Regions from separate parts of the Paucibacter soli genome, predicted to be linked through region 1. Evidence: predicted binding sites of a transcription regulator. Region 1 holds the regulator's gene; each other region holds the start of a gene.
The links. Region 1 encodes sigma-54, which starts transcription at its own class of promoters, with help from an activator protein. Its sites were predicted from a motif close to TGGCANGNAANCTGCTTT; they were not measured.
Positions count from the first base shown of each region.

Region 1 (7,580 bases):
TGGTATGGCTGCCCGCATTGCTATGCCTTCGAGCCGGCCATCGAGGCCTGGGCCCAGCAACTGCCGGCCGATGTGAGCTTCCGCAAGGTGCATGTGGCCTTCCGCGCCAATGTGAAGATCCACCAGCGCATGTTCTATGCGCTGGAGGCGATGGGCAAGGAGGCCCAGGTGCGCCCGGCCATCTTCGCCGCCATGCACCAGCAGGGCCAGGCACTCGACAGCGCCAAGAACCAGGCCGACTTCCTGGCCAAACTGGGCGTCGACCCGGCCAAGTACCAGGACGCCTACAACTCCTTCGGCGTCAACACCAAGTGCCAGCAGGCCGAGAAGCTCAGCGAGGCCTACCGCATCGATGGCGTGCCCGCGATCGGCATCGGCGGCCGCTTCCTGACCTCGCCCAGCATTGCCGCCGGTGGCGAACGCCTGCCCGAGATCGAGGGGGGCCGCCGCGCGCTCAGCGTGACCGATTTCCTGGTACAGAAAATCAGGAAGGGCTGAGTCCTTCCCATTAGCGGCTCGTCCAGGCCCTAGAATGGCCTGCAAGTTCTATGCCGCCTATGCCTACCGCCACGTCCAGCTCGATCTCCGCCCGCAGCCTGCTGTGCTGCGCGTGCCTTGCAGCCCTGCTGGCCGCAGGGCTGGCGCGCGCCGAGAAGGCCGACCGCAACAAGCCCCTCAACATCAGCTCGGAGCGCGGCGGCCGGCTCGATGTGGTGAACCAGCGCACCGAGTTCAACGGCAATGTGATCCTCAGCAAGGGCAGCATGCTGCTGAAGGCCGAGCGCATGGATGTGCGTGAGACCTCGGACGGCTACCACCAGGCCTACGCCAGCGGCGAGACCGGCCGGCCGGTGCAGTTCCGCCAGGCGCGCGACGTAGCCGGCGAGGCCATCGAGGGCACGGCCGACCAGCTCGAATACGACAGCCGCTCCGACACGGTACGCTTCGTCGGCAACGCGGTGGTGCGCCGCGTGCGCGGCGACACGGTGGCCGACGAGATCACCGGTGCGCTGATCGTCTACGACAACCGCAGCGAGGTCTTCAGTGTCGACGGCGGCCTGGCCTCGCCGCATCCCAGCGGCCGCGTGCGCGTGGTGCTGATGCCCAGGGCCGCCAGCGGCGCCGAGGGCAGCGCGGCGCCTGCTGCCGCCTCCGCCCCGCTGCCGCTGCAAACCAGCCCGACCCTGCAGACCAGCCCGCGCAAGCCTTCCTCTCCATGACGCAGCACACCCCGGCGCTCGAGACCGGCATCGCCCCCAGCCGGCTGGAGGCCGAAGGCCTGCAAAAGACCTACGGCGTGCGCCGCGTCGTCAAGAACGTGCATGTGGACGTGCACAGCGGCGAGGTGGTGGGCCTGCTGGGCCCAAACGGGGCCGGCAAGACCACCAGCTTCTACATGATCGTGGGCCTGGTGCGCGCCGATGCCGGCGAGATCCGCATCGACGGCCGGCCGGTGCAGCGCCTGCCCATCCACCAGCGCGCGCGCCTGGGCCTGAGCTATCTGCCGCAGGAGGCCTCGATCTTCCGCAAGCTCACGGTGGAGGAAAACATCCGCGCGGTGCTGGAATTGCAGCTTGACGACCATGGCAAGGCCTGGCCCCGCGCCCGCATCGATGCCGCGCTGGATACCCTGCTGCACGAGCTGAGCATCGAAAAGCTGCGCGACAGCCCGGCGCCCGCGCTCTCGGGCGGCGAGCGGCGCCGCGTCGAGATCGCGCGCGCCCTGGCCACGCAGCCGCGCTTCATCCTGCTGGACGAGCCCTTCGCCGGCGTTGACCCGATTGCGGTGCTGGAGATCCAACGCATCATCAGCTTCCTGAAGGCGCGCGGCATCGGGGTGCTGATCACCGACCACAATGTGCGCGAGACCCTGGGCATCTGCGACCGCGCCTACATCATCAGCGAGGGCGCCGTGCTGGCCGAGGGCACCCCGCAAGAGATCGTCGAGAACCCGGACGTGCGCAAGGTCTATCTCGGCGAAAACTTCCGCATGTAAGACGCGATGAAGCCGTCGCTGCAGGTACGCCTCTCCCAGCATCTGTCGCTGACGCCGCAGTTGCAGCAGTCGATCCGTCTGCTGCAGCTCTCCACCCTGGAGCTGAACCAGGAGGTGGAGCAGATGCTCACCAGCAACCCGCTGCTGGAAACCGACGAGGAGTTTGGCGAGGCCGCACCGCTGCGTCTGGATGCGGCGGCGCCGCTGCAGCGCGACGAGGGCGCGGCGGCCGAAACCAGCGCGGAGAGCAGCGGCGATGGCGAGTCAGTGGCCGAGATCAAGGGCGAGGACTTCGGCACCACCGAGCGCGACGACTGGGAGAACGGCACCGAGCGCGACGACTTCGACGGCATCCGAGAAACCCCCGGCAGCGGCAGTGGCGACGACGAAGGCGAGCGCCCCGAACAGCAGGGCCCCGGCATCTCGCTGCAGGAGCATCTGAACGCCCAGCTCGCCGGCATGCAGCTGAGCCAGACCGACCGCGCCGCGCTGATGGTGCTGATCGAGTCGCTCAACGAAGACGGCTATCTGGAAGACAGCCTGGAAGAGCTCGCCGAGGCGCTCGCGGGCGTTGACGCCGATGCCGAGGCGCGCGAGGAGCTGCTGGACACGCTCAAATGCGCGCTCAAGTGGCTGCAGAGCCTGGAGCCGGTGGGCGTGGGCGCGCGCAATCTGTCCGAATGCCTGATCCTGCAGTTGCGCGTCAAGCCGCGCAGCCAGGCCCAGGTGGTGGCGATCCTGATCTGCAAGCAATACCTGGAGCTGCTGGCCAGGCGCGACCTAAGGCGCCTGATGTCGCTCACCGGCGCCGACGAGGCCTTGCTGCGCGAGGCCCAGGGCATGATCACCGAGCTGGAGCCCAAGCCGGGCCGCCAGTTCGCGCGCAGCGAGGCGGCGGCGGTGGTGCCGGACGTGATCGTGCGCAAGTCCGGCCGGGGTTTTCGCGTCACGCTCAACCCCGACGTCATGCCCAAGCTGCGCATCAACGAGCTTTACGCTCAGGCGCTGCGCCAGACGCGCGGCGGCGTCAGCAATTCGCCGCTGGGCACGCAGCTGCAGGAAGCGCGCTGGTTCATCAAGAACATCCAGCAGCGCTTCGACACCATCCTGCGCGTCTCCGAGGCCATCGTCGAGCGCCAGAAGGGTTTCTTCTCGCATGGCGAGCTGGCCATGAAGCCGCTGGTGCTGCGCGAGATCGCCGATGAGCTGGGCCTGCACGAGTCCACCATCTCGCGCGTGACCACCGCCAAATACATGGCCACGCCCTGGGGCACCTTCGAGCTCAAGTACTTCTTCGGCTCGGGGCTCAACACCGAGGCGGGCGGCAATGCCTCCAGCACCGCGGTGCGCGCCCTCATCAAGCAGTTCGTGGCCGCCGAGGATGCCGGCAAGCCGCTCTCGGACAGCCAGCTGTCCAGCATGCTGGAGGAGCAGGGCATCCAGGTGGCGCGCCGCACCGTGGCGAAGTACCGTGAGGCGCTGAAGATCGCCCCGGCCAACCTGCGCAAGGCCATGTAGCTCGACTCAGCTTGAGAAGCATCAAGCTTTGAAGCCCATGGACTGGGTACCGTGGCATCCCTTGATGCCTGTCCGCTCCGTTTCCGCCCTGCCATCCGGCCGCCCCTGGAGGCCTTGGCGCGCCTGGGCCTTGCTGGCGCTGGTGCTGGCGCTGGCCTGGGCGCTTGCGCTGGGCTGGCTGGCCAATGAACGGGAGGCGTTGCGCCGCCACGAGGGCGAGAAGCTCGAAGGCCTGGTGCGTACCCTGGACGGCATTGTTGCGCAGCAGATGATTGCCACCCATGCCGCGCTGCAGACGGTGGCCTCGCAGGCGCCCGGCTGGCGCCAAGGCCTGATGCAGCAGGATGGCGAGACCTTGATGCGCACCCTGACCCAGGCCATGCCGGGCGTGCGAGCCTTGCTGCTGCTGGATGCGCATGGCCAGGTGCAGGCCAGTTCGCATGTCGACCTGCTGCAGCTGGACCTGCGCCAGCACCGGGCCGTGCTGGCCTTGCGCGAGCAGCCGCAGCCCGCCCTGCTCTATGTCTCGCCGCCGCTGCAGGACCCGCTGGCCGCGCACTGCATCAGCCTGGCCCGCCTGCTGTTCGATCACCGCGACCGGCCCATCGGCCTGGTGCTGGCCCTGCTGGACCCGCATTACTTCAGCCTCGTGCTGCAGACCGCCCAACCCTCCGAACAGACCTGGGCGGCGCTGGCGCACCAGGACGGCTTGCTGTTCACGCTGGCGCCCGAACGCCCGGAGTTGATGGACCGCAACCTGCTGGAACGGCCGGGTTCGATCCTCCAGCAGCACCTCAGCGAAGGGCGTGAGGCCAGCCTGCAGCTGACGCATTCGCGCCTCACCAACGACTTGCGCCTGGTGGCGACCCGCAGCCTGCGTCCCGCCGGCCTGCATGCCGACAAGCAATTGCTGGTGGCGGTCGGGCGCACGCTGGCCAGCGTCGAGGCACCCTGGCTGCGCCAGCGCCAGGCGCTGCTGCAGCTGGGCCTGGCGCTGAGCCTGGGCGCGGCCCTGGCGCTGTGGCTCTGGCAGCGCCGCCGCCGCCTGCTGACGCGGCTGCACCGGCAGGCCGCGCAGGCGCTGCGCGCGCAGGCCGAGCAGACCCAGGCCATCCTCGACAATATGGTCGACGGCGTCGTCACCATCGACCGTCACGGACTGATCGCCTCGATCAACCCGGCGGCCTGCCGCATGTTCGGCTACCAGGAGGCCGAGCTGCTGGGCCAGAAGGTCAACCGCCTCATGGCCGAGCCCGAGCGCAGCCAGCACGACGCGCACATCAAGCGTTACCTCGAAGGCGGTGCGCCGCATGTGATCGGGCTGGGCCGCGATGTCAGCGGCCTGCGCAAGGACGGGCAGAGTTTTCCGATGAGCCTGGCGGTCTCGCACATCGAACGCGACGGCGAGCCGCTCTTCATCGGCCTGACGCGCGACATCACCGAGCGCAAGCGCGCCGAGGCGGCGATCGAGCAGCTGGCCTTCTACGACCCCCTCACCGAGTTGCCGAACCGCCGCCTGCTGCTGGACCGCCTGCACCAGGCGCTGGCCGCCAGCCGGCGCGGCGCGCGCCACGGCGCGGTGCTGTTCATCGACCTGGACAACTTCAAGTCGCTCAACGACACCCTGGGCCATGGCATGGGCGACCGCATGCTGCAGGCCGTGGCCAAGCGCCTGCAGGCCTCGCTGCGCGCCGAGGATACGGTGGCGCGCTGGGGCGGCGACGAGTTCGTGGTGCTGCTGCAGGATCTCGGTCAGGACGCGCAACGCGCCGCCCTGCACGCCGAGGCCGCCGCCGAGAAGCTGCTGCGCGTGCTGGGCCAGCCTTATCAACTGGATGATGCCGTGCATCACAGCACACCCAGCATCGGTATCGTGATGTGGGGCGAGGCCGAGGCCAGCGCCGAGGAGCTGCTCAAGCATGCCGACCATGCGCTGTACCAGGCCAAGGCGGGAGGGCGCAACCGGCTGTGTTTCTTCGATCCGGTGACCCAGGCCGCGATGGCCGAGCTGGCCCTGCTGGAGGCCGACCTGCGCCAGGCGGTGAACTACCAGCAGTTCGAGCTGTACTACCAGCCACAGGTCGATGCCGAGGGCCGGCTGCTGGGTGCCGAGGCGCTGCTGCGCTGGCAGCATCCGCAACGCGGCTGGATCTCGCCGGCGCGCTTCATCCCGCTGGCCGAGCATTGCGGCGTGATCGGCCAGCTGGGCGAATGGGTGCTGCAGCAGAGCTGCGCCCAGCTCAGCGCCTGGGCGCAGGAGCCTGCGTTGGCCGGGCTCAGCCTGGCGGTGAACCTGAGCGCGCACCAGTTCCGCCAGAAGGGTTTTCTAGGCTTTATGCAACAGTTGCTGGCGCGCAGCGGCGCGCCCACCGACAAGCTCAAGCTCGAACTCACCGAAAGCGCCCTGGTGGAAGACGTGGAGGCGGTGATCGCGCTGATGGGCGAGCTGCGCCGCCTGGGCCTGCGTTTCTCGCTGGACGATTTCGGCACCGGCTATTCCTCGCTGGCCTATCTGAAGCGCCTGCCGCTGGACCAGCTCAAGATCGACCAGAGCTTTGTGCGCGACCTGCTCACCGAGCCGAATGCCCTGGCGATCGCGCGCGCGGTGATACAGCTGGGCGACAGCCTGGGGCTGGCGGTGATTGCCGAGGGCGTGGAAACCGAGGCCCAGTTGCAGGCCCTGCGCGGCCAGGGCTGTCACGCCTTCCAGGGCTATTTCTTCGCCCGGCCCATGCCGCTGGCGGAATTCGAGGCGCTGGCGCGGGGACAATAGGCGTTTTCTCCCGCCCCCTGCCGCCATGTCCCGCGCCGAAACCCTGAACCTGTTTGTGTCCTGCCCCGGCGGTGTCGAAGCCCTGCTGGAGCAGGAGCTGCGCGCCATCCTGCCCAAGGGCAAGATCGAGGCCTTGCGCGGCGGCTGCGCGGTGCGCGCTGAAAGCGAGGCGGTGCTGATCATCAACCTCGAGAGCCGGCTCGCGCAGCGCGTGCTGGTGGAGCTGATCGAGGGCGGCTACCGCCATGAGGACGATCTCTATGCGCTGGCACGCCGGGTCGATTGGGAGCGCTGGATCACGCCGCAGCACACCATCAAGGTCGACACCACCGCGCACCGCTCGCCGCTCAAGAGCCTCAACTTCGCCACCCTGAGGGTCAAGGACGCGATCTGCGACACCCTGCGCGATGCCACCGGCGAGCGCCCCAGCGTCGACACCTACGCCCCCGACCTGCCGGTGGTGCTGCATGTGGGCGAGGAACGTGCCGCCCTCTATGTGGACAGCTCGGGCGAACCGCTCTTCAAGCGCGGCTGGCGCGTCGACAAGGGCGATGCGCCGCTGAAGGAAACGCTTGCCGCCGCGATGCTGGCCGCGGCCGGCTGGAAGGGCACGCCCGAGACCGGCGGTGCCCTGCACGACCCCTGCTGCGGCTCGGGCACCATCCCGATCGAGGCGGCCCTGATCGCCAGCGGCGCGGCGCCCGGCATTCAAAGGCGCTTTGCATTCGAGAGGCAGCTGCCCTTCCAGCCGCTGCAGAACCGCTGGGCCGAGCTCAAGCGCGCCGCCGAGGCACGCGTGCATGCACCCGCCGTGCCCATCTACGCCAGCGACGTGGCCTTCCGCATGGTGGATTTCGCGCGCCGCAATGCCGAGCGCGCCGGCGTGGCCCAGTACATCCAGTTCAACGGCGGCGACGCGCTGGAGCGCCCCGCGCCGCAGCTGCCCGAGGGCATGCCCGGCACGCTGATGATGAATCCGCCCTATGGCGAACGCATCGAGGTGCGCGGCAAGGCGGCGGCGGTGCGCGAATCCAGCGGCTCCGAGCAGCGCGACGCCACCGACGATTTCTTCCCGCGCCTGGCCTCGCACTGGAAGCGCGGCTACACGCACAACAGCGCCGGTTGGACCGCCTGGATGCTCAGCCCCGATATGAAGCTGCCCAGCAAGATGCGGCTGAAGGAATCGCGCCGCTTCCCGATGTGGAACGGCCCGATCGAATGCCGGCTGTTCCGCTTCGATCTGGTGGCGGGCTCGGCGCGCGCACCCAGGGCGGATGCTGCGGACGCGGAACC
Region 1 is NZ_JBBHJW010000005.1:351,637-359,216, reverse strand. Features, by position in the region: gene WG898_RS13235 (thiol:disulfide interchange protein DsbA/DsbL) at 1-498, shown strand, start outside; gene lptA (lipopolysaccharide transport periplasmic protein LptA) at 549-1,220, shown strand; gene lptB (LPS export ABC transporter ATP-binding protein) at 1,217-1,996, shown strand; gene WG898_RS13220 (RNA polymerase factor sigma-54) at 2,003-3,514, shown strand; gene WG898_RS13215 (bifunctional diguanylate cyclase/phosphodiesterase) at 3,579-6,287, shown strand; gene WG898_RS13210 (THUMP domain-containing class I SAM-dependent RNA methyltransferase) at 6,313-7,580, shown strand, end outside.

Region 2 (7,580 bases), on a different contig from region 1:
GTCCGCGCGCAGTATCAGCAGCACGTACTTCAGCGAGACGATCACCGTCATGGTCCAGAAGATCAGCGACAGCACGCCGAGGATGTTGTCCGTGGTGGCGGCCACATGGCCGCCATGGAAGACCTCCTTCAGCGCGTAGAGCGGGCTGGTACCGATGTCGCCATAGACCACGCCCAATGCCCCGAGCGTGAGGCCCGCCAGGGCCGACGGCGAATGTGCCGCAGTAGAAGAACCCACAGGAAATGCCGCGGGGCCCTTGCGGCGCCGCTCAAATAGCCAAAAGCGCTATTGTGCGCCTTCAGGCGTAGACCTCGGCTTCGGGGTCGGTGACTTCCAGCTCGTAGCTGGCCGCCAGCATGGCCAGGCGCGCGATCACGCCGTACATGTAGAAGCGATTCGGTGCGCTGGCGCCCGGCTTCTCGCCCGGGCGCGGCAGCTGCGAGCTTTGCGCAAAGGCCAGCGGCACGAAGCTGGCGCCGGGGGCGTTGAGGTTCTCGTCCTCGCCACGCTCGGCATGGATGCGGTAGAAGCCACCCACCACATAGCGATCCATCATGTAGACCACCGGCTCGGCCACCGCATCGTGCACGCGCTCATGCGTGACCACGCCCTCCTGCACGATCACCTCGCTGACCGCCTGGCCGTCCTTGCAGACGCTCATCTTGTTGCGGGTGCGGCGGCTCAGTTCATCGAGGTCCTTGGCGTCGCGCACCGTCATGATGCCCATGCCGTAGGTGCCGGCATCGGGCTTCACCACTACAAAGGGCTTCTCCTGGATGCCGTATTCCTTGTACTTGCGGCGCGTCTTGTTGAGGATGTTGTCCACCTGGGTCTGCAGCGCGTCCAGGCCCTGGCCGGTGCTGAAATCCAGGCCCTGCACCGGCGCGAACATCGGGTTGATCAGCCAGGGGTCCATGCCCAGCAGCTTGGCAAACTTCTTCGCCACTTCCTCGTAGGCACGGAAGTGGTTGCTCTTGCGGCGCTGCGCCCAGCCCGCGTGCAGCGGCGGCAGCAGGTATTGCTCGTGCAGATGCTCCAGCACGCGCGGCACGCCGGCGCTAAGGTCGTTGTTGAGCAGAATGGTGCAAGGGTCGAAGTCCTTCAGCCCCAGGCGCCCGCGCTTGCGCACCAGCGGCTCGATGGTCAGCTGGCCACCGTCGGGCAATGCCAAGACCGTGGGCTCCTTGATGCTCTCGTCCAACGTGCCCAGGCGCACGTTCAGGCCGGCCTGGGTGAAGATGCGCGTCAGCGTCGCCACATTGGCGAGATAGAAGCTGTTGCGCGTATGGCCCTCGGGCACCAGCAGCAGGTTCTTGGCCTCGGGGCAGATCTTCTCGATCGCTGCCATTGCCGCCTGCACCGCCAGCGGCAGCATTTCGGGGGTGAGGTTGTTGAAGCCGCCCGGGAACAGATTGGTGTCCACCGGTGCCAGCTTGAAGCCGGCGTTGCGCAGGTCCACCGAGCTGTAGAAGGGCGGCGTGTGCTCCATCCACTCGAGGCGGAACCAACGCTCGATCGCCGGCATGGACTCGAGCACGCGTTGCTCCAGCTCGTTGATGGGGCCGGTAAGTGCGGTAATGAGGTGGGGAACCATGATGCGGAGCCAGCGTTGCGTCGTCGGCCGATTCTAGGAGGCTGATGCACATGGGGGCGCAAATGGAAATCCCAAGACAGGAGCAGGCGATATGCTCGGGGCTGTGAACGCCAGCAGTGCAAGCCCCATGAAGCCAAAGATCCTGATCGTCGACGACCAGGCCGACATCCGCCGCCTGGTGCGTTGGGCCCTGGAAGACAGCCCCTACGTCATCTACGAGGCCGCCAACGGGGCGCTCGGCCTGCAACTGGCGCAGACGGTGCGCCCGGACCTGGTGCTGCTGGACGTGATGATGCCCGGCGGCATGGACGGGCTGGAGGTCTGCAAGACCCTGCGCGCCGACCCAGCTTTCGCCAACACCCTGATCGTCATGCTGACCGCCGCGGCCAGCGAGCAGGACAAGGCCGAGGCCCTGGGGCTGGGCGCCAACTTCTTCCTCGCCAAACCCTTCAGCCCGGCCAAGCTGCTGGAGCTGCTGGCGATTCTGCTGCGCGGCCGCAAGACCTGACCCCTACCGTACAAGAAAAAGGCCGCCCAAGGGCGGCCTTTTGTCGAAGGCGTGCGGCTTACTTGTGGTACGCCGTCTCGCCGTGCGAGCTGATGTCCAGGCCCTCGCGCTCTTCCTCTTCGCTGACGCGCAGGCCGAGCACCAGATCGACGATCTTGTAGGCGATCACCGAGACGATGGCCGACCAGACCACGGTCACGCCCACCGCCTTGGCCTGGGTCAGTACCTGGGCGCCGATGGAGTAGGCATCGCCCGTGATCATGGTCACCGAGACCCAGTCGGCCACGGCGCTGGGGCCGCCCAGGCTGGGCGAGTTGAACACACCGGTCAGCAGCGCACCGACGATGCCGCCAACGCCATGCACGCCAAACACGTCCAGCGAGTCGTCCGCACCCAGCAGCTTCTTCAGGCCCGACACGCCCCACAGGCAGGCGAAGCCGGCGATCGCACCGATGATCAGCGCACCGCCCACGCCGACATTACCGGCGGCGGGGGTGATGGCCACCAGGCCCGCCACGGCACCCGAGGCGGCACCCAGCATCGAGGCCTTGCCCTTGTGCAGCGCTTCACCCACGCTCCATGACAGCACCGCGGCGGCGGTGGCGACGAAGGTGTTGATGAAGGCCAGGGCGGCGAAGCCATTGGCTTCGAGCGCCGAGCCGGCGTTGAAGCCGAACCAGCCCACCCACAGCAGCGAGGCACCCACCATGGTCAGGGTCAGGCTGTGCGGGGTGAAGGACTCGCGGCCGTAGCCGATGCGCTTGCCCATGAAGTAGGCGCCCACCAGGCCGGCGACGGCAGCATTGATGTGCACCACGGTGCCGCCTGCGAAGTCCAGCGCGCCCCATTGCCACAGCAGGCCGGCCTTGCCATTCATCTCGTCCACCACGGCCGCGGCGCTGTAGGCATCCGGGCCCATCCAGAACCAGACCATGTGGGCGATCGGCAGATAGCTGAAGGTGAACCACAGCGCCATGAACAGCAGCACCGCCGAGAACTTGGCGCGCTCGGCGAAGGCGCCGACGATCAGGCAGGCGGTGATACCGGCAAAGGTGGCCTGGAAGGCCGCGAACACGATCTCGGGAATATAGACACCCTTGCTGAAGGTGGCGGCGTTGGCAAAGGTGCCGGCCGCGTTGTCCCAGACGCCCTTCATGAAGACCCGATCCAGCCCGCCGAAGTAGGCATTGCCCTCGGTGAAGGCGATGCTGTAGCCGTACAGCACCCACAGCACCACGATCATCGAGAAGGTGACCATCACCTGCATCAGCACCGACAGCATGTTCTTGCTGCGCACCAGGCCGCCGTAGAACAGGGCAAGACCTGGCACCGTCATCATGATGACCAGCAGGGTCGAGACCATCATCCAGGTGGTGTCGCCCTTGTTGGGCACGGGGGCAGCGGCCGGGGCCGAGGCGGCCTCGGCAGGCGCCGACGCAGCAGCGGGCGCGGGCGCGGCGGCCGAAGCGGCCTCAGGCGCCGCGGCGACGGCAGCGGCGGCAGCAGGCGCGGACGCCGCGTCTTGCGCCCAGGCACTGGGCGCCAGCGCCGCAGCGGCCAGGGCCAGGCAGGCAAGCAGTTTCTTCATGATCGGGAATCTCCGGAAGGGGGAAGTTCTGAAAGCGAGGCCGGCGCTTAGAGCGCGTCCTGCCCGGTTTCGCCGGTGCGGATGCGCACCACCTGGTCGAGCGGCGAGACAAAGATCTTGCCGTCGCCGATCTTGCCGGTGCGGGCGGATTTCTCGATCGCCTCGATCACCTGCTCCACCACCGCATCGGCCACGGCGGCCTCGACCTTGACCTTGGGCAGGAAGTCGACCACGTATTCGGCGCCACGGTAAAGCTCGGTATGGCCCTTCTGGCGGCCGAAGCCCTTCACTTCCGTGACGGTCAGGCCCTGCACGCCGATGGCGCTGAGCGCCTCGCGGACCTCATCCAGCTTGAAGGGCTTGATGACTGCGGTGATGAGTTTCATGGTGAGGTCTCCTCAGGTTCAATCAGAAGGTCTTCTTGACCGACAACAGCAGGCCGTTCTTGCCCAGGTTCTTGTTGCCGGCGCCGATGTAGCTGTCGTTGTCGGTGCCCACCGCGGCCAGGCCGAAGCTGAAGCCGGCATAGTCCTTGTTCACGGTGAGCGAATAGTCGGTGTAGGAGGCCGAGCCCTGGTGGCGCACCTTCTGGTGGCCCACATGCGGGGTCAGGGTGAAGCCCTCGCCCAGCTCGAAGGTGGCGCTCAGGTCCAGGTAGCCGCTACCCTTGGAGTCGGCGAAGCCGAACAGATTGCTGGTGCTGTGCGAGTACTTGGCCGTCACCGGGCCGTAGGTCAGCGCGGCATAGAGCTCGGTGGTGTTGGCGCTGGGGCTGAGCTTGTTGCCCGAGTAGACGTATTGCAGGGCACCCACGTCCAGCGTCAGGCCGGCACTGATCTCGGTCTTGTAGCCGCCGTAGATGTCCAGTTCGACATTGCTGTCGCCGCCGGCGTCCTTGATCCACTTGATGGTGGAGGCCCAGGCGCCGAGGTAGAAGCCGCTGGCCGAGGCATAGTCGGCGCCGCCCTGCAGGGCGGGCTTGAGGCGGGTCTGCGAAATGCCGCGGTAGCGATAGTCCGTGGTCACACTGGCGTTGAACGACAGGGGGCTGGCCGGCTCATCGGCCAGCGCCGGCATGGCCGGGGCGAGCAGGCTGATGGCCATGGCGGCGTAGATCGACTTCATCGCGGAACTCCTCAGGTTGGAAGACGGGCAAGAAAAAACGGTTTCACCCCCTGTTTGCAGCTTCCGTGCCAGCCCCATTTCGGACCTCATGCGCGGCTTTCCCTGGGGCATCGGAGCCCCAGCACGGTCGCCATGGACTCAAACCGCACCAAGCTGGGTCACAAGCGCCTGGACGCCGTTCTGGTGCACGCCCCGAAACCGTGCGCAACGCGCAAAGCGGCAGCAGCAACGGCACAATCGGCGCCAGGGGAGGACAGCGATATGTCACTGGCCATCGTCCACAGCCGCGCCCTGGACGGCCTGAGCGCCGCGCCCGTCACGGTGGAGGTTCATCTGACCAATGGTCTGCCCAGCTTCACGCTGGTTGGTCTTCAACTAGATATGCTATGCGGCGGCAGTTTTAGCTACACGCGATGAGTGCTCGTTGCGCGTCCCCTGCTTACCACTCCGCGCCGCCCTCGCTGCCGGCAGCGGGCGAGCCGCCCCGGGTCTGCAATTGCAATTCGAGGCCCAGCGCAGACAGGAGAGCAAAGAGCTGGTCCACCCGCATGGAGCCCGGGTTGGTCTCCAGCTCGGAAAGGCGGTTTTGGCTCATGCCAAGTCTTGCGGCCAGCTGCTTTTGACTCAGCTTTGCGCCTTTGCGCACCGCTCGAAGGACGAGGCCAACTTGGTTGGGGACGAAGAGGAGCTGGTTCATAGCCAAGGCGGCTAGACAGTCGTATCGCCAAAGCCGATATCCGCACCATATCGCTATTGGCGATACACCATAGCCTAGTTCTGGCATCGCATCAGCTAGCGCCAACACCTTAAGCGAACGATGCGACTTCTTGGTTAGTGCCCACTGACCACTTCTCTACAATCGCCTACAGTCACCTACAAAGCGCTCCAATTGGGCCAGCGTCAGCTTTCCTGCGCGCCTTCACTTCGGCATTCGTCTGACAAACGCCACTCGCGGTCTGCGGGCCGCTTAATCCAAAGGTCTCTCCAGGCATTGCGGCTAGAGCTGGCAATCGCGTTTGCCAGGCGCTCAATTGCTGGCAGCTATTCCAATAGCTGCGCGCTACGCAAAAAAAGAAGCCCCGGCACAAAGCCGGGGCTGCAAGCCTTTTCGCTGTCATCACGTCCAGGCCCCGCTCAGGGAGGAAAAGCAGGGGAGCCGACAACGTCGAACTCCGAGAGTAATCTTAGCAGTGAGCCTTCTTTCTGACTCTTTTGAAAGCAACAGGGGCTCACGCAATTCAAGACGTTCGAGTGCAGCAAGCTACTTTGCCGAATGAGGTAACCCGTGTCCCGAGACTTCTTGGACTGAGCTGACTTCAAAGCTGATGGGGTCGTCGAAGCTAATGCTTGCAATCACCACGTCCCAGAACTCATCGAGCAACGCCTGCCCGTCCGTGTCGTAGTCGTTTGTTGCAGCGAGGTGAAGTAGCCCATCAGACCATGCGCAATCAACGTCGGTGTGCCATTCGCGAAGTTTGAACTCACTCAAGATGTGGCAAATCCCATCTCGGGCTGCCTGTTCGTTGAGTCCTCGACATGTGATGGTGACTCGGCACATTGCGTTCGTCATGCTGGTCGCGGGCGGAACTGGAACTGGAACTGGAACTGAAGACTGAATTCCCTCATCAACTCTGTCTAGTCGACCCCGCTGCAATTGGACGGTAGGTCGCTCAGCTCGACCAAGTGCGACGAACCGTCTCTGCAATCGAAGTACTCGAGGGCAGTCCATTCGACAGGCAGGTCAAATTTTCTGAAGCAGTACATTGCAAGCTCTGGTTTGGACTGCAGTAGAGGTGTGAGTTCCAGAACGAACTGGCCTGCCTCCTCGGCCCAACCTCTGGCCTCAAGCAATTCCCGAGCGGGGCTGACACTGCTTGAGTCTGGAAGAACATGCTGCAGAAAGGCCCAATGCACGAACGCCCAAATCTTCACTTGAGGCTGCCCAGATAGGGCTGGAAGGTCTACCTCCCAGGTGCGCTTCATAACGGCTTCCCAGTGCTCACGTCGGGCAGGGGTTCTGCTTAGCTCGTCAGGAACGATGACGAGGTGCTCGATGGCGTTGTCTAGGTGGGTCAAGGCTGACTCAAACTCAGGGCCCCAGTCATTGCTTACCCCGCTTCCCGAAAGTCTTGGCACGTTTTCAATGAGCATCCGCTTGGCGTGCAACAGCTCGTGAATCACCGCGCCGTCGGGGAAGTAGTCGGGCGAAGGCGTAGAAATCTCGATGCTCCTTGCGGAGATATCGCAGGTCAGGATGCCTGCACCGCCCGGGCCCCGGCCAGCGAGAGCTAGGTTCTCTCGGATGCAGACTTCGACGCCGGAAGCTTGTTCGACCTCATCAGCCAGGCTCTTGGCCTCAGTACCGAGGCGTTCAAAGTATTCGAGCTGCATTTTGCTCAATTGACCTGTTCTTGATGTAGCCGCCTGGATGGGTGGCAGTTGCAATTATCAATGTTGGTGCGCACTGACTACTTTTCTACAATTGTCTACAGTCGTCTACAAGCGCCTACAAAGCTCTCCAATTGCATCCTGGGTAGTCGCCGCTAGCGCGACCCCCACCCACACCAGCGCTACTGGATAGAGGGGCCGCTTGCGGCATCCTTGGCCACTCCGGTCGGACCGACATAGGGTTTACGCTCATAGAATTGCCACCATTCTGTTTTTCCACCGATTACGCGCAAATTTGCGCATGGTCGGTGGAAAGTGTTTGTAATCAAGGGGTTACGAGGGCGATTGGACATAAGCGGGAGAGAAGTGAGCTGGAA
Region 2 is NZ_JBBHJW010000001.1:778,621-786,200, forward strand. Features, by position in the region: gene WG898_RS03690 (potassium transporter Kup) at 1-237, opposite strand, end outside; gene gshA (glutamate--cysteine ligase) at 299-1,594, opposite strand; gene WG898_RS03700 (response regulator transcription factor) at 1,722-2,102, shown strand; gene WG898_RS03705 (ammonium transporter) at 2,161-3,690, opposite strand; gene glnK (P-II family nitrogen regulator) at 3,738-4,076, opposite strand; gene WG898_RS03715 (TorF family putative porin) at 4,099-4,815, opposite strand; partial or broken gene WG898_RS25280 (magnesium chelatase domain-containing protein) at 5,077-5,187, shown strand; gene WG898_RS03725 (helix-turn-helix domain-containing protein) at 5,255-5,512, opposite strand; gene WG898_RS03730 (hypothetical protein) at 6,077-6,304, opposite strand; gene WG898_RS03735 (hypothetical protein) at 6,451-7,206, opposite strand.
Region 2: a site for sigma-54 is predicted at 4,869-4,886, ahead of WG898_RS03715 (TorF family putative porin). Genes of this name have one in related genera too.

Region 3 (7,580 bases), on a different contig from region 1:
CGGCATGTCGCCGATTTCGTCGAGAAACAAGGTGCCGCCGGCGGCCTCGCGGATGCGCCCGGGTGCGCCCTCGCGCGCCGCGCCGGTGTAGGCACCCGGCCGGTAGCCAAACAGCTCGGCCTCGATCAGCGCCTCGGGCAGGGCCGCGCAGTTCAGCGCCACCAGCGGCCTCTCGGCACGCGCCGAGCTGGCATGCAGGGCGCGCACGAACAGCTCCTTGCCGACGCCGGACTCGCCCTGCAGCAGCAGCGCGATGGGCTTGTCCATGACGCGGCGGGCGCGCTCCAGCGCGACGCGCAGGGCCGGGTCGCCGCTGTCCAGGCGCGCCAGCGCATCCCGTGGCGGCGCGTGTGACGACGCCTGTAACGACGCGTGTGGCGCGCAAGCAAGCCGCGTGGCCGCCACCAGGCTGCGCCCCGGCTCCAGCCGCAGCCACAAGGGGCTGCCGTCATGGCGGCGCACCAGGCGCGCGGCGGCGCTGGGGCGGCGGCACCAGTCGGCCAGGGTGTCCATGTCCAGCTGCAGCAGCCGCTCGATGCGGCAGGCGGCGATCGCCGTCCAGTCCAGGCCCAGCATCTGCAAGCCGGCGGCATTGGCGCCGCAAAGCCAGCCGTCGTCAGAGAGCGCCAGCAGGCCCTCGGCGCAGGAGCCTATGCCCTCGGGCTGGGCATGCAGGCGCAGGCGCAGGCCGGCGCCATGGCGATGCTCGAACAGGCGCTGCTCGATCATGCCGGCCGCGGTGCGCACCAGGGCCAGGGTGTGGCGGTGATAGCTGCGCCGCTCGCCCGAGATGTCCAGCGCACCCAGCACGGCGCCGGCGGGATCGCGTATCGGCGCGGCGGTGCAGGTGAGGAAGCCGTTGCGCTCCAGATAATGCTCGGCGCCATGCACCACCACCGGCGCGGCATCGGCCAGCGCCGTGCCTATCGCATTCGTGCCGCGCCATTGCTCATGCCAGCTGGCGCCGGGGCGCAGGGCCACGCGCTGAGCGCGGTCCAGAAACGTGGCGTCACCCAGCGCCTGCAAGAGCATGCCTTCGGCATCGGCCAGTATCACCATGCTGTCGCTATCCATGGTCTGCTTGACGAGGAACTCCATCACCGGCCGTGCATGCGCCACCAGCTCGCGCTGCTGCTCCAGTGCCCGCAGCAGCTGGGCCGCCGACGCATGCGGCGCGCCCGGCATGCGGCCCTCGGGCTTCAAGCCAAAGGCGCGGCTGCGCTGCCAGCTGTTCAAGAGCGCCGGGGCGATCAGCCCCTCGGCCACGCTGCCGGCGTCCAGCAGCGTGCGTCGCGCCTGGCGCAGCCTGGCGGCCGGGGTTCGGGATGGCGAGAGCTGCATGCTGGTTTGTCTCCATCGTTTGGCCTCTGAGGGACCTCGCCCGCGAGCCTAGCGGGACGCGCCGCGCCGGCAAGCGTTTCGGCAGATCCGCGCCGCCGGCTGTGCCGTTTCGTGACGCTTGTTCAGCCCACGCGAACCATGCAGCGCAGTCTGCGCGCCGCAACTGACCCCGGACTTGCGCCAAAGCCCGCTCCGGCCGCTCAAAGCGGGCCTGGCACGGGCCGTGCAATGGCAGCAGCGGGTTCAGCCCATTCGGTTCAGTCAAGCAAGCAATCAATCAATCAGGAGACCAACCATGCTGTACGCAGCCCCGAACACCGCCGGCGCGCCGGTCGAATTCAAGCCCCGCTACGACAACTTCATCGGCGGCAAGTTCGTGCCTCCGCTCAAGGGTCAGTACTTCGAGGTCATCACGCCCATCACCGGCAAGCCCTACACCCAGGCCGCACGCTCGGGCGCCGAGGACATAGCCCTGGCGCTGGACGCGGCGCACGCCGCCGCCGACGCCTGGGGCCGCACCGCGCCGGCCGAGCGCGCCAACATCCTGCTGAAGATCGCCGACCGGCTGGAGCAGCATCTGGAGCAGCTGGCCTATGCCGAAACGGTGGACAACGGCAAGCCGATGCGCGAGACGCTGAATGCCGACATCCCGCTGACCATCGACCATTTCCGTTACTTCGCCGGCTGCCTGCGCGCGCAGGAGGGCGCGCTGAGCGAGATCGACGAGCACACCATCGCCTACCACTTCCACGAGCCGCTGGGCGTGGTGGGCCAGATCATTCCCTGGAACTTTCCCATCCTGATGGCGGCCTGGAAGCTCGCGCCGGCCATAGGCGCGGGCAACTGCGTGGTGCTCAAGCCGGCCGAATCGACGCCCATCAGCATCATGGTGATGGCCGAGCTGATCGCCGATCTGCTGCCGCCGGGCGTGCTCAACATCGTCAACGGCTATGGCCGCGAGGCCGGCATGCCGCTGGCCGAGAGCCGCCGCATCGCCAAGATCGCCTTCACCGGCAGCACCGCCACCGGCCGCGTGATCGCCCAGGCCGCCGCCGGCAACCTGATCCCGGCCACGCTGGAGCTGGGCGGCAAGAGCCCCAACATCTTCTTCGAGGACATCGCCGACGCCGACGACGCTTTCTTCGACAAGGCCATCGAGGGCCTGGTGCTGTTTGCCTTCAACCAGGGCGAGGTCTGCACCTGCCCCTCGCGCGCGCTGATCCAGGAATCGATCTACGACAAATTCATGGCGCGCGCGCTCGCGCGCATCCGGGCCATCAAGCAGGGCAGCCCGCTGGACACCGAGACCATGATGGGCGCCCAGGCCTCGGCCCTGCAGATGGACAAGATCATGTCTTATCTCGAACTCGGCCGGGCCGAGGGTGCCGAATGCCTGATCGGCGGCGGCCGGGCCGAGCTGGGCGGTGAGCTGGCCGGCGGCTATTACATCCAGCCCACGCTGTTCAAGGGCCACAACCAGATGCGCATCTTCCGCGAGGAAATTTTCGGCCCGGTGCTGGCGGTGACCACCTTCAAGACCGAGGCCGAGGCCCTGCAGATCGCCAACGACACGCGCTACGGCCTGGGCGCCGGCGTGTGGAGCCGCGACGGCAGCCGCGCCTACCGCATGGGCCGCGCCATCAAGGCCGGCCGCGTCTGGACCAACTGCTACCACGCCTACCCCGCGCATGCGACTTTCGGCGGCTACAAGGAATCCGGCATCGGCCGCGAGACCCACAAGATGATGCTGGACCATTACCAGCAGACCAAGAACCTGCTGGTGAGCTATTCGCCGAACAAGCTGGGGTTCTTCTAGGCTTCGCCCGGGCGGCACTCAGTGCCGGCGGCGCGCGCGTTGCTGCGCCGCCGGGAACACCACCTCCTGCGCCAGCCATTGCTTGAACTTCAGTGTGTCCGGGTCCTGGGCCTTGGCCAGCAGTTCGAGCAGGGCCTCGGCCTGGATGCGGGCGGGCTGGCCCTTACTTATTTCGCCCAGCTGCACGCCGTCGGGGCGCAGCTGTCGCAGCGTCAGATCGGCGGGCAGGCCTGCCAGCACCTTGCGCACATCGCTGATGCGCAGCCAGCGGAACTGCGCCGCGTCGTCGGCAATGTCGAGCATCTGGCCGCGGTGCACGAAATGGCGGCCGCTCACATCGCGATAGACCAGCTCGGTGGTCTTGTGGCGCGCCATGCCCAGCAGATCCAGGATCGGCCTGGCGAGCGCCACGCCCACCAGCGGCGCACCCAGCACCAGGCCAACCGCGCCCAGCCAGCGCCATTGCAGATAGATCACGGCCGCGCAGGCCAGGAGGCGCAGCGTGATGGTGAGCAGGAGCTGCCTCATTGATCGCTGGGCTCCCTATTCCTCGATGGCAAAGCCTAGATCGGCGCGCTCCTGCAGGCGCCGCACCAGGGCCATGCCCATGGCGGCGCCGGGCGTCCATACACCGCCGGCCGTCATCTCGCGGCTGATGTCTTGCAAGAGGCATAGCGCGGCCTCGCTGATGAGCTTGCAGGTCGAACCATAGCCCGGGTCGCCCTGGCCCTTGACGCGCGCCGCCAGGCGCCGGCCGTCGGCCGTCTGGCCGTAGAACACGATCTCGTAGCGGCCTTTTTCACGCTGCGCCTGGCTGGGGCCTTCGCCCGGCTTGGGCAGCACAAAGCGGCGCAGCAAGGCGCGCGTGGGTGCAAAGCCCAGCAGCCGATCCTGCAGCCAGGCCAAGCGCGCCAGCCCGCGCGCGCGGCGCTCGCCCTGGCGGCCACGGCCGGTGAGCAGGCGCTCGTCATAGCAAAAGTTCTTGCCCCAGGGAAGGCCGCGCAAGGCATTGGTGCGGTGCACATTCTTGGTATTGATGGCGGCCATCACGAAGGGGCCCGACCAGGCCTGGGCGTGCTCGTCAAACGCGGCATGCTCGCCATCGGGCTGGGCCGGGCCGCGAAAGCCCGGCATCACCGCAGTCAGCGCAAACGGATCGGCCATCAGGCGCGCCTGCTCGGGGTCGCGTCCCATCGCCTCATAACTGGCCAACGCGCTGGCAATCGTGCCACCAGACATTCCACTCAAAGCCCCGCCCTTGAGCGCCACCACGCGGCCGGCCACGCGCATGAGCGGCTGGCCGTAGCGGCGCAGCGCCTCGTCCTGCAGGAACAGAACGCCCAGGTCGAAGGGGATGGAGTCGAAGCCGCAGGAAAAGACGATGCGCGCGCCGCTGCGCTCGGCCGGGCCCTGCAGCTGCGGGATCATGGTGGCCATCCAGCCGGGCTCGCCGCACAGGTCCACATAGTCGGTGCCCGCCTCGGCGCAGGCCCGCACCAGGGCCTCGCCATGGCGCTGGTAGGGGCCCACGGTGGTGATGACCACCTTGGCCTGGGCCACCAAAGCCCTGAGGGCCTGCGGGTCCGCCGCATCGGCCACCAGCAGCGGCAGGGTGGCAGGCGCGCCGATCTGGGCGCGCAGCTCGGCCAGCTTGGCGGCGTTGCGCCCGGCCATGGCCCAGGCCAGTTCGCCACCCACGCCGTAGCGCCGGTTCAGGTAGTCCGCCACCAGCCGGCCAGTGAAGCCGCTGGCACCGAAGACGATCAGGTCATAGCTCATGCTTGCTTCCCTTGTTGTTCTTCGAAGCTCACGCGCGGCTTGTTGCGCACCACCACCGTGCCGGCCAGCTTGTCGTGCCAGCCCTGTTTGCGCGCATCCAGGCCGACCCAGATCAAGCCCAGGAACAGCGGCATGGCGGCCAGGTAATAGCCCAGGTAGCGCAGCAGCAGCTGGCCGGTGCCGGGCTTGCCGCCGCTGCGGGCATCGACGATGCGCGCGCCGATCGCCAGCTTGCCGGGCGTGGCCTGGCGCGCCAGCCAGAAGCAGACAACGGCGACAGCCGGCAGCACGAAGGAAAGCAGAAAGTCCGCCGGCCCCTGGACCAGGCTGGCGCCACTCCAATAGGCCTTGCCATAGATGAGCTGCAGGGCCGGATAGATCAGCGCGGCGATGATGGCGGTGTCGATCAGCGAGGCCCAGAGTCGCAGCCAGAAGCCTACGTATTCGAGTTCGGGCGGTGCTTGGTTCTGCATGATGGGTTCGCGCGTCGCTGAGAACCGCATTGTGGCCGCAGGCCCGGGCAGAATCGCTGGTCTATGCAACGTCGCACGCTTCTCGCCCTCTGCAGCCTTTGGGCCGCCCCCGCCCTGGCCGAGCCGGACGCACCCGCCGAATCCTGGCAGGAGCGGCCCGAGCTGCAGGCGCTGTTCGGCCAGCACAACACCGTGGGCACGCTGGTGCTGTTCGACTCCGCCACGCGCCGCTGGCAGGTGGTGAACGCCGCGCGCGCCTTCGAGCGCTTCATCCCGGCTTCCACCTTCAAAATCCCCAATACCCTGATCGCCCTGGACAGCGGCGAGGCCATCGACGAGCGCCACCCCTACCTGTGGGACGGCGTCAAGCGCTGGGCCGAGGCCTGGAACCGCGACCAGACGCTTACCAGCGCCTTCCACGCCTCGGCCGTGTGGGTCTACCAGGACATCGCACGCCATGTGGGCGCAGCGCGCATGCTGCGCTATCTGCAGGCCATGCGCTATGGCAATGCGCGCATCGGCCCGCGGCTCGACAGTTTCTGGCTGGACGGCGATCTGCGCATCTCGGCGGTGGAGCAGGTGGACTTCCTGCGCCGCCTGGGCGAGGGCCGCCTGCCGATCGCGGCACGCACGCTGGAGCTGGGCAAGCGCGTGATGCTGCGCGAACAGGCCAAGGATGGCGCCTGGCGGCTCTACGCCAAGACCGGCTGGGCCAATGATGTGAAACCCGCGGTGGGCTGGTATGTGGGCTGGCTGGAGCGCGCAGATGGCACGGCGTGCAGCTTCGCACTCAACCTCGAGATGCGCCGCGACGCGCTGGCGCCGCAGCGCGAGGCGATTGCCAGGGCCATGCTCAGGGAGTTGGGGATCCTGCCGAACTGAGCCAGCGCACCTGGTCCTCGATCAGATGGCCGGAGATGCTGAAGCGCGGCGGCACGCCGGGCAGGGCATCGATGGGAAACCAGCCCGCATCCTCGATCTCGCCGGGCTGCGGCACGATCTCGCCGCCCGCCCACTCGGCCGTGTAGGCCACCATCAGGCTGTGCGGGAAGGGCCAGCTCTGGCTGCCGTAGTAGCGCAGGTTCTTCACCTGCACACCCACCTCCTCGGCCACCTCGCGGTGCAGGCATTGCTCGAGCGATTCGCCCGGCTCCACAAAGCCGGCCAGGGCGCTGAAGAAACCCGGCTTGAACTGCGGGCCGCGCGCCAGCAGCAGCTCTGGGCTTCGCCCAGCCGGGCGGCGCCACACCAGGGCCATCATGGCCGGGCTCAGGCGCGGATAGGCCACCTGCGCGCAGGCCGGGCAGCGGCGCGCGCGCTCATGCGCCAGGCGCTCGGTGGGTGTGCCGCAGGCGCCGCAGAAACGGTGGGCCCGATCCCATTCCAGCACCTGGGCGGCGCGGCCAGCCAGCGCCATCAGGGGCTCGGGCAGGGCCATCATGGCGGCGCGCAGCGACATGGGCTGACGGTCGGCCGGGGCGACCTCCAGCGCCAAGGTCCAGCAGTCCAGGCCATCGAGCCGGCCCAGGTAGTGGCGCGGCACCGGCAGGTCTCCAGGGTCCACGCGCAGCCCGGCTTCCAGCGGCAGATCGGCGGGTAGCAAGACCTGACCCTCGAAGAACACGAAGTACCAGGCCTGGGCGCTGGCGGGCTCGGCGGCTTGAACGGCGGGAATGAAGTGCATGGCTAGCGGTGCTGAGGACGTGCGGCCACTGTATCGGAAGGCTGCGCCTGCAGCCCCTGCGCCAGATGTTCGACCAAGGCCCTCACCCGCTGCGGCATGAAGCGCTGGCTGGGCATCACCGCGTGCAGGGGCAGGCGGTCGCCGATCCAGTCGGGGAAGAGGTTCACCAGCAGGCCCTGGGCGAGGCTGGCGCGCACGTCCAGCTCGCTCTTGTAGACCACGCCCAGACCCGCCAGCGCCCAGCCATGGGCGATCTCGCCGTCGTCGGTGCTGCGCCGCCCCTGCACCGGCACGGCCAGCGGCGTGGACGCCTCGCTCAGCCGAAAACGCCATTGGCGCTCGTGGCGGTTGCGGATCTTGAAGGTCAGGCATTCGCAAGCGCTGAGTTCGCTGGGATGCGCGGGCCGGCCATGGCGCTTCAGAAAGGCCGGGCTGGCGACGGCCAGCCGGTTCACCTCGGTGAGCTTGCGCGCCACCAGGCCGGAGT
Region 3 is NZ_JBBHJW010000004.1:73,337-80,916, reverse strand. Features, by position in the region: gene WG898_RS10220 (sigma-54-dependent Fis family transcriptional regulator) at 1-1,341, opposite strand, end outside; gene adh (aldehyde dehydrogenase) at 1,637-3,157, shown strand; gene WG898_RS10210 (hypothetical protein) at 3,176-3,685, opposite strand; gene WG898_RS10205 (saccharopine dehydrogenase family protein) at 3,701-4,936, opposite strand; gene WG898_RS10200 (RDD family protein) at 4,933-5,409, opposite strand; gene blaOXA (class D beta-lactamase) at 5,473-6,291, shown strand; gene nudC (NAD(+) diphosphatase) at 6,263-7,093, opposite strand; gene WG898_RS10185 (LysR family transcriptional regulator) at 7,096-7,580, opposite strand, start outside.
Region 3: a site for sigma-54 is predicted at 1,554-1,571, ahead of adh (aldehyde dehydrogenase). Genes of this name have one in related genera too.

Region 4 (7,580 bases), on a different contig from region 1:
CCGTCTACGGCGAGGCCGAAATGCAACGCTCCTATGGCGAGCTGGTGGCGGTGCCGGCAAGCCGTGCCCGCGCCAGCAGCGACGGCATGGAGATTGCCCTGGCGGGCCGGCCGCTGCTGCTGCTCGACACCCCCGGCCATGCGCGCCACCACCATTGCATCTGGGATGCGAAAAGCCGCGGCTGGTTCACCGGCGATACCTTCGGCCTCTCCTACCGCGAGTTCGATACCGCGCAAGGACCCTGGATGCTGCCCACCAGCACGCCGGTGCAGTTCGAGCCCGAGGCCCTCGAAGCCTCGGTGCTGCGGCTGCTGAGCTACCGGCCCGAGTGCATGTACTTGACGCATTTCGGCCGTGTCGATCAGGTGCCCAGGCTGGCCGAGGCCCTGCTGGCTGCGGTGCGGGCCATGGCCGACACCGCACTCGCGCTGCGCCAGGCGCCCGAGCGCCATGCGGCCCTCAAGGCCGCGCTGCTGCGGCAGTACCTGCACAGCCTGCGGCGCCATGGCTGCGAGCTGAGCGAGGCGCGCTGCACCGAGCTGCTGGCCATGGACGTGGAACTGAACGCCCAGGGCCTGGGCGTGTGGCTGGACAAGCTGCCGCCGGCCTGAGCGCGCTCAGGCGTCCAGGTCCAGCTCCTGGATCTTGCGCGTGATGGTGTTGCGGCCTATGCCCAGCTTCTGTGCCGCCTCGATGCGGCGGCCGCGCGTGATGTCCAGCGCGGTGAGGATCAGGCTGGCCTCGAAGCGGCGCGTGAGCAGGTCCCACACATCCGGCTCGCCGGCCATCAGCAGGCGGCGCGCCTCCTGCGCCATCTCCGCCACCCAGGCATCGGTGCCGCCAGGCTGCGGGCCGGCGGGCGGCAGCGGCAGGGCCGTGGCGGGCATATTGGGCATGTGGGGCATGAGCGGCACGGGCTCAGCGGCATGCGCGACGGCGGCGGTCGGCGCGGGCGTGGTGGCCAGCAATTCCTGCGGCAGGTCCTTTGCCTCGACCACCTGGCTGGGCGCCATCACGCTGAGCCAATGGCAGATGTTCTCCAGCTGACGCACATTGCCGGGAAAATCGAAGGCCACCAGGCGCGCCAGCGCCGGCTCGGTGAGGCGCTTGGCCTCCACGCCCAGCTCGGTGGCGCTGCGCTGCAGGAAGTAGCGCGCCAGCACCGGGATGTCCTCGCGCCGCTCGCGCAGCGGCGGCAGGCGCAGGCGGATCACATTCAGGCGGTGGAACAGGTCCTCGCGGAAGCGTCCGTCGCGCACCAGCGCCTCAAGGTTCTGGTGCGTGGCCGCCACCACGCGCACATTGCTGCGCTGCGGGCTGTGGCCGCCCACGCGGTAGAACTGGCCGTCCGAGAGCACGCGCAACAAACGCGTTTGCAGATCGAGCGGCATGTCGCCGATCTCGTCCAGGAACAGCGTGCCGCCCTCGGCCTGCTCGAAGCGGCCGCGCCGCGTCGCCTGGGCGCCGGTGAAGGCGCCGCGCTCATGGCCAAAGAGCTCGGACTCGAGCAGGTCCTTGGGGATGGCCGCGGTATTGATGGCTACAAACGGCCCCTCCGCGCGCGGGCTGTGCTTGTGCAGCGCCCGCGCCACGAGCTCCTTGCCGCTGCCGGACTCGCCGGTGATCAGCACCGTGACATTGCTCTGGCTCAGGCGGCCGATGGCACGGAACACGTCCTGCATCGCCGGGGCCTGGCCCAGCATCTCGGGCAGCGGCGCGGCGGCCTCCTCGGCCACCGCCTCGCGCACGCTCTCCTCCTGGGCGCGGCGGATCAGCTCCACCGCGCGCGCCAGGTCGAAGGGCTTGGGCAGGTATTCGAAGGCACCGCCCTGGAAGGCCGAGACGGCGCTGTCCAGATCGGAGTAGGCCGTCATGATGATGACCGGCAGGCCGGGCAGCTTCTCCTTCACCTTGCTGAGCAGGTCCAGGCCCGAACCGCCAGGCATGCGGATGTCCGACACCAGCACCTGCGGGCTGTCCTCCTCGAGCGCGGCCAGCAGATCGCGCGCATTGCTGAAGCTGCGCGTCGGCAGCCCCTCGCGGCCGAGTGCCTTCTCCAGCACAAAGCGGATCGAGTGGTCGTCGTCAACAATCCAGATGGATTTCATGCAGTGGCTCCGCCTCGCGCCCCTTTTCTCAGGGCAAGGGCAAGGTAATTCGAAAATCGGTCCGACCTGGTTCGCTGTCGCAATCGATCATGCCTTGATGCTGTTGCACGATGGTTTGCGACAGGGTGAGCCCGAGACCCGACCCTCCGTCCCGGCCCGAGACCAGGGGGAAGAAGATCCGGTCGCGGATCTCGGCCGGCACACCAGGGCCGTTGTCTTCGACATGCAATTCCAGTGCCAAGCGCCAGCGCTGCTTGCCAATCGTGACCTGGCGCGCCACGCGCGTGCGCAGCGTGATCTGCGCATCGCCGGCCGCGATGCGCGCCTGCAGCGCCTGGGCGGCGTTCTGCGCGATGTTGAGCAGCGCCTGTATCAGCTGCGCGCGGTCGCCGCGGAAATCGGGCAGCGAGATGTCGTAGTCGCGCAGCAGCTTCAGCCCCTTGGGGTACTCGGCCAGTATCAGCGAACGCACGCGCTCGCAGATTTCATGGATGTTCACATCGCCCACCACCTGGGCAAAGCGGTGCGGCGCCAGCAGCCGGTCGACCAGGGACTGCAAGCGGTCGGCCTCGTGGATGATGACCGAGGTGTACTCCTGCAGCTCGGGCCCCACGTCGGTGGGCTCCAGCTCCATCGCCAGCAACTGGGCCGCACCGCGTATGCCGCCCAGCGGATTCTTGATCTCGTGCGCCAGATTGCGTATGAGCTCCTTGGTGGCTTGCACCTGGTCGAGCTTGCGCTCGTCGCGGTCCTGGCGCGTCTGCTGCGCGTTCTCGATCAGCTCGACCAGCAACTGCTGCGGATCCTCGGTCTGGCTGACGATCACCTGCACGGGTAGCAGGTCCTCGTGCACGCGCGGGCCGCGGCGCAGCAGCGCATCGAAACGGCTGCTCGAATAGGCATTGCGCGCCACGCCGTCCATCGCCTCGCGCAGCCGCGCGGAGTCGGCGAACCAGTCGAACAACTGGCTGCGCTGCACCGCGCGGCGCGAGAGCCGCATCGCGGTCTCGAAGGCGGCGTTGGCGAACACGCACTCGCCGTTCGGTCGCACCACGGCGACCATGGTGGCCAGTGAGTCGAAGGCCGCATAGGCGGCAAAGCCGGCGGCATGGGCTGAGCTGTCGTCGTTCATCGCGTCGGGTCGCCTGTCCCAACACGGACAGACTCAAGGGAGTTTGCTGAGCTCTCGCTTGAGAGCCTGAATATCGGCTTCCTGGCGCGCGATGCCGGCCTTGAGCTCGGCCACGCGGTCCAGGTAGCGCTGGTAATTGCGCTCCTCGGCGCGGCGCTCCGGGTTGCCGCCCGCGTACTCGCGCTGCAAATTGGCCAGGCGTTCCTCGCTGTCGCGCAGCTCGGTCTCCAGCACGCGCCGGCGCTCGTTATCGCGCCCGCGCTGCTGGCCGGGATCGACGCGCGCATCAGGCCCACCGCGCGAGGCAGCACCCTCGGTGGGCTGCGACGACGGCGCCGGCTTGGTGCGTGCCGGCGCCTGCAGCACCGTGATGGGCGTGCCCTCGATGGTGCGGCAGCCCTTTTCCTGGGCTTCCTTGGCCGAGAGTGCGTCGGTGTAGAGCACCGGCGGCCCGGGGCAGCGGTAGACCACGCCCTGGGCCTGCGCAGCGCCGGCCGCCAACAGGGCGCTGAGCAGCAGGAACTGGGCTTGCTTCTTGGGTCGCTGGATGTGCATCGGCCGAATCGTCGAGAGGGAGGAACCTGGCCCGCATTGTGGCGCAAGAAAGCAAAAGGGACGGCTCGCGCCGTCCCTCCCCTGCCCTGGCAGCCCGCGGCGCGCCGTGTTGCTCTTCAACACGCACGCCGCGCGCTCCCATCACAGCGAGTAGTACATGTCGTACTCGACAGGGTGGGTGGCCATGCGGAAGCGCGTCACTTCCTGCATCTTCAGCTCGATATAGGCATCGAGGAAGCTGTCGGTGAACACGCCGCCCTTGGTCAGGAAGGCACGGTCCTTGTCCAGATACTCGAGCGCCTGGTCCAGGCTGTGGCAGACGGTCGGGATCTTCGCGTCTTCTTCCGGCGGCAGATGGTAGAGATCCTTGGTGGCGGCTTCGCCCGGATGGATCTTGTTTTCCACGCCGTCCAGACCGGCCATCATCAGTGCGGCAAAGCACAGATAGGGGTTGGCCGAAGGATCGGGGAAGCGCGCCTCGATGCGGCGACCCTTGGGGTTGGCCACATAGGGGATGCGGATCGAGGCCGAGCGGTTCTTGGCCGAGTAGGCCAGCTTCACCGGGGCTTCGAAGCCGGGCACCAGACGCTTGTACGAGTTGGTACCGGGGTTGGTGATGGCGTTCAGCGCGCGTGCATGCTTGATGATGCCGCCGATGTAGTAGAGCGCGAAGTCGGACAGGCCCGCATAGCCGTCACCGGCGAACAGGTTCTTGCCGTCCTTCCAGATCGACTGGTGCACATGCATGCCGGAGCCGTTGTCGCCCACGATGGGCTTGGGCATGAAGGTCGCGGTCTTGCCATAGGCATGGGCGACGTTCTGGATCACGTACTTCTGCAGCTGCAGCCAGTCGGCACGCTTGGTCAGGGTGCTGAACTTGGTGCCGATTTCCATCTGGCCGGCGTTCGCCACTTCGTGGTGATGCACCTCGACCGGGATGCCCAGCTGTTCCAGGATCAGGCACATTTCCGAGCGCATGTCCTGGCCGGCGTCGACCGGGGGCACGGGGAAATAACCGCCCTTGACGGTGGGACGGTAGCCGCTGTTGCCGTGCTCGTATTCCTTGCCGGTGTTCCAGGCGGCTTCTTCGCTTTCGATCTTGAAGAAGCAGCCGGACATGTCGTTGCCCCAGCGGATCGAGTCGAAGATGAAGAACTCGGGCTCGGGACCGAAGTAGGCGGTGTCGCCCAGGCCGGAGGCCTTCAGATAGGCTTCGGCGCGCTTGGCCAGCGAACGCGGATCGCGCTCATAGGCCTTGCCGTCGGCCGGGTCGACCACGTCGCAGGACAGGATCAGGGTCGGCTCTTCGAAGAAGGGGTCGATATTGGCGGTGTCCGGGTCCGGCATCAGCAGCATGTCGGAGGCTTCGATACCCTTCCAGCCAGCGATCGACGAGCCGTCAAAGGCATGACCGGAGGAGAACTTGTCCTCGTCGAAATGCGACACGGGCACGGAAACGTGCTGCTCTTTGCCACGGGTATCGGTGAAGCGGAAGTCGACGAACTTGACTTCGTTTTCCTTCACCATCTTCATCACGTCGGCGACGGTCTTGGCCATCAATCACTCCTAGCGAAAGGGGGTAGAAACTGGGGGTAGATCGGATCTGGGAATTCGGCAGGGTCCGGGTCTTGCGCAAGGCATGACACCCGACTCAGGCACCGTAGCTGTATGCAGTTTGCGTGCCAGCACGGTGCATGCCCGCCGGCCGGGCGATTATGCGCCGATGGGGCCCGCGCCAGCATGACGAAGCCCCCATCAAGACCATCGATGCACCAATTGCGGACCAACAATGGCACCATTGTGGTGCCCATTCATGCACCATCCTGGTGCGATCGCGGCTTCAGGGCAGCAGAGGCGGCAGCACCTCCACGGGATCCAGCACCTCCACCGCTGGCGCCGCCGCGGCCTGGCGCAGCTCGTGCAGAGCGGCCAGGGCGTAATGCGCGAACCACAGCGAGGTGAAGGCGAACACCAGGGTGTAGAGCCACACCGAGATCAGCACCAGAAAGGGCGCGAGCGCAATCGTCAGCACGCCAAAGGCCCAGATCGCGGCGGGCGCGGCGCCCAGATAGCCGGTCACCAGGCCGAGCGCCAGCAAAGGCGCCTTGTGCTCGCTGAGGATCCGGCGTCGCTCGGGCGCCGAGGCATGGTCGGCCAGCACATCGAAGGCAAACACGCGGTAGCCCAGCCAGCCCCAGATCAAGGGCGGGATGAAGAGCACCAGCGGCGGGATGAACCAGAACGGCATGCTGACGCCTATGGCCAGCAGGGCCAGCAGGGTATGGCCCAGCGACCAGGCCGCGCTCAGCCAGACCGAGCCGCCGCGCTTGAGTTCCAGGCCCGGGAAGCGGCGCGTGGCCACCAGCTGGACCATCGCCGGCGTCATCAGCAGCGCCACCATCAGGAGGCTCAGCACCACCACCACCGGGATGCCCAGGGCCAGCACCACCAGCGGCGCCATCACGCTGCGAAAACCGCTGGCGCCCACATAGTCCAGCCAGCCCAGCAGGCTGTCGATCAGCTTCCACGATTCCAGCGTGGCGCGCACGCCGGTCACCGCGGGCTCCCAGAAGAAGTACATGAAGGCGCCGGCCAGCAGGGCCGAGATCAGCAGCGGCAGCAGCGAGAGCGCGATCACGCGCGGATGCAGGCAATAGGCGGCGGCGCGCCAGAAGGCGTCGGCGATGCGGCCGGTGGCATGGATCATCGGTCTTCCCCTCCTCCGGGAAGAGCGCAGCATATCAATCAGCGCCCGAACAATCGCCGCAGACCCAACCATTGCTGGGCCCAGAAGCCGCGGCCATAGTCGCGTCCGCCCTCCTCTTGCAACTGGTCGCGCACGCCGGTGGCATCGAAACGCAGCTCGAAATTGGCGGTGCCAAACAGCATGTCCCAGAGCGGGAACAGCACCGCGAAGTTGTGGCCGCCCAGCGTGCCACGGCCGCCCGACTCATGGCCGATGCCGATCGCGTGGTGCAGGCGGTGAAAGCGCGGGCTCACGAACACCCGTTCGAACAGCGGGCCAAACCACAGCCGCACATTGGCGTGCTGCAGGCTTTCCATCAGCTGCGAGAGCGCCACCAGGGCGACGAACTGCCCGGGCTCCACGCCGATGAAGCGCGCCAGCAGCGCGAACGCGGCTGCGCGCAGCATGTCGTCGAGCAGATGGTTGCGGTTGTCGCTCCACATCGTCATCTGGCGCTGGCTGTGGTGCAGCGCATGCAGGGCCCACCACCAAGCGAACTGGTGCTGGGCGCGGTGCAGCCAGTAGTTCACCAGGTCGAACACCAGCAGGTAGACGAGGAAGCTGGCCCAGGGCAGCTCGCTCAGGCCCAGCAGCGCGTCGAGCTGCCAGGTCGGCAGGCCAGCCAGGCGCAGCTGGCCCGAGACGCCATCGAGCAGGGGGTCCAGGCTGAAGAACATCACCAGGCGGAACAGCCCCAGGCGGTGGATCAGGGTATAGAGCATGTCCACCCGCACCGCGGCGCTGTCGCCGAGCGGTTCCACCGGGCGCCAGCGCTCCAGCGCGCGTATCAGCAACAGCATCACCGCGATCTGCAGCAGGCCCACCAGCAGCCAACCGGTCGCGTCATAGGCATCCTCCAGCAGATTGCCCAGGCCGATGCCGAACACCAGCGGCTGGACCAGGGTCTCGAACAGCTGTTGCCGGGCCAGCTCGAAGCTCTCGCTGAACCAGTCCATCATGGCTTGCCTGCCTTTCCTTGCGCTTGCTCAGATCCCAGGCCGCGCATCAGCCGCGCATAGCGCGGATGCTCGCGCAGCGG
Region 4 is NZ_JBBHJW010000006.1:104,363-111,942, reverse strand. Features, by position in the region: gene WG898_RS13810 (MBL fold metallo-hydrolase) at 1-611, shown strand, start outside; gene ntrC (nitrogen regulation protein NR(I)) at 618-2,108, opposite strand; gene glnL (nitrogen regulation protein NR(II)) at 2,137-3,240, opposite strand; gene WG898_RS13795 (hypothetical protein) at 3,274-3,795, opposite strand; gene glnA (type I glutamate--ammonia ligase) at 3,937-5,352, opposite strand; gene WG898_RS13785 (EI24 domain-containing protein) at 5,636-6,502, opposite strand; gene WG898_RS13780 (sterol desaturase family protein) at 6,541-7,497, opposite strand; gene WG898_RS13775 (polysaccharide deacetylase family protein) at 7,497-7,580, opposite strand, start outside.
Region 4: a site for sigma-54 is predicted at 5,463-5,480, ahead of glnA (type I glutamate--ammonia ligase). Genes of this name have one in related genera too.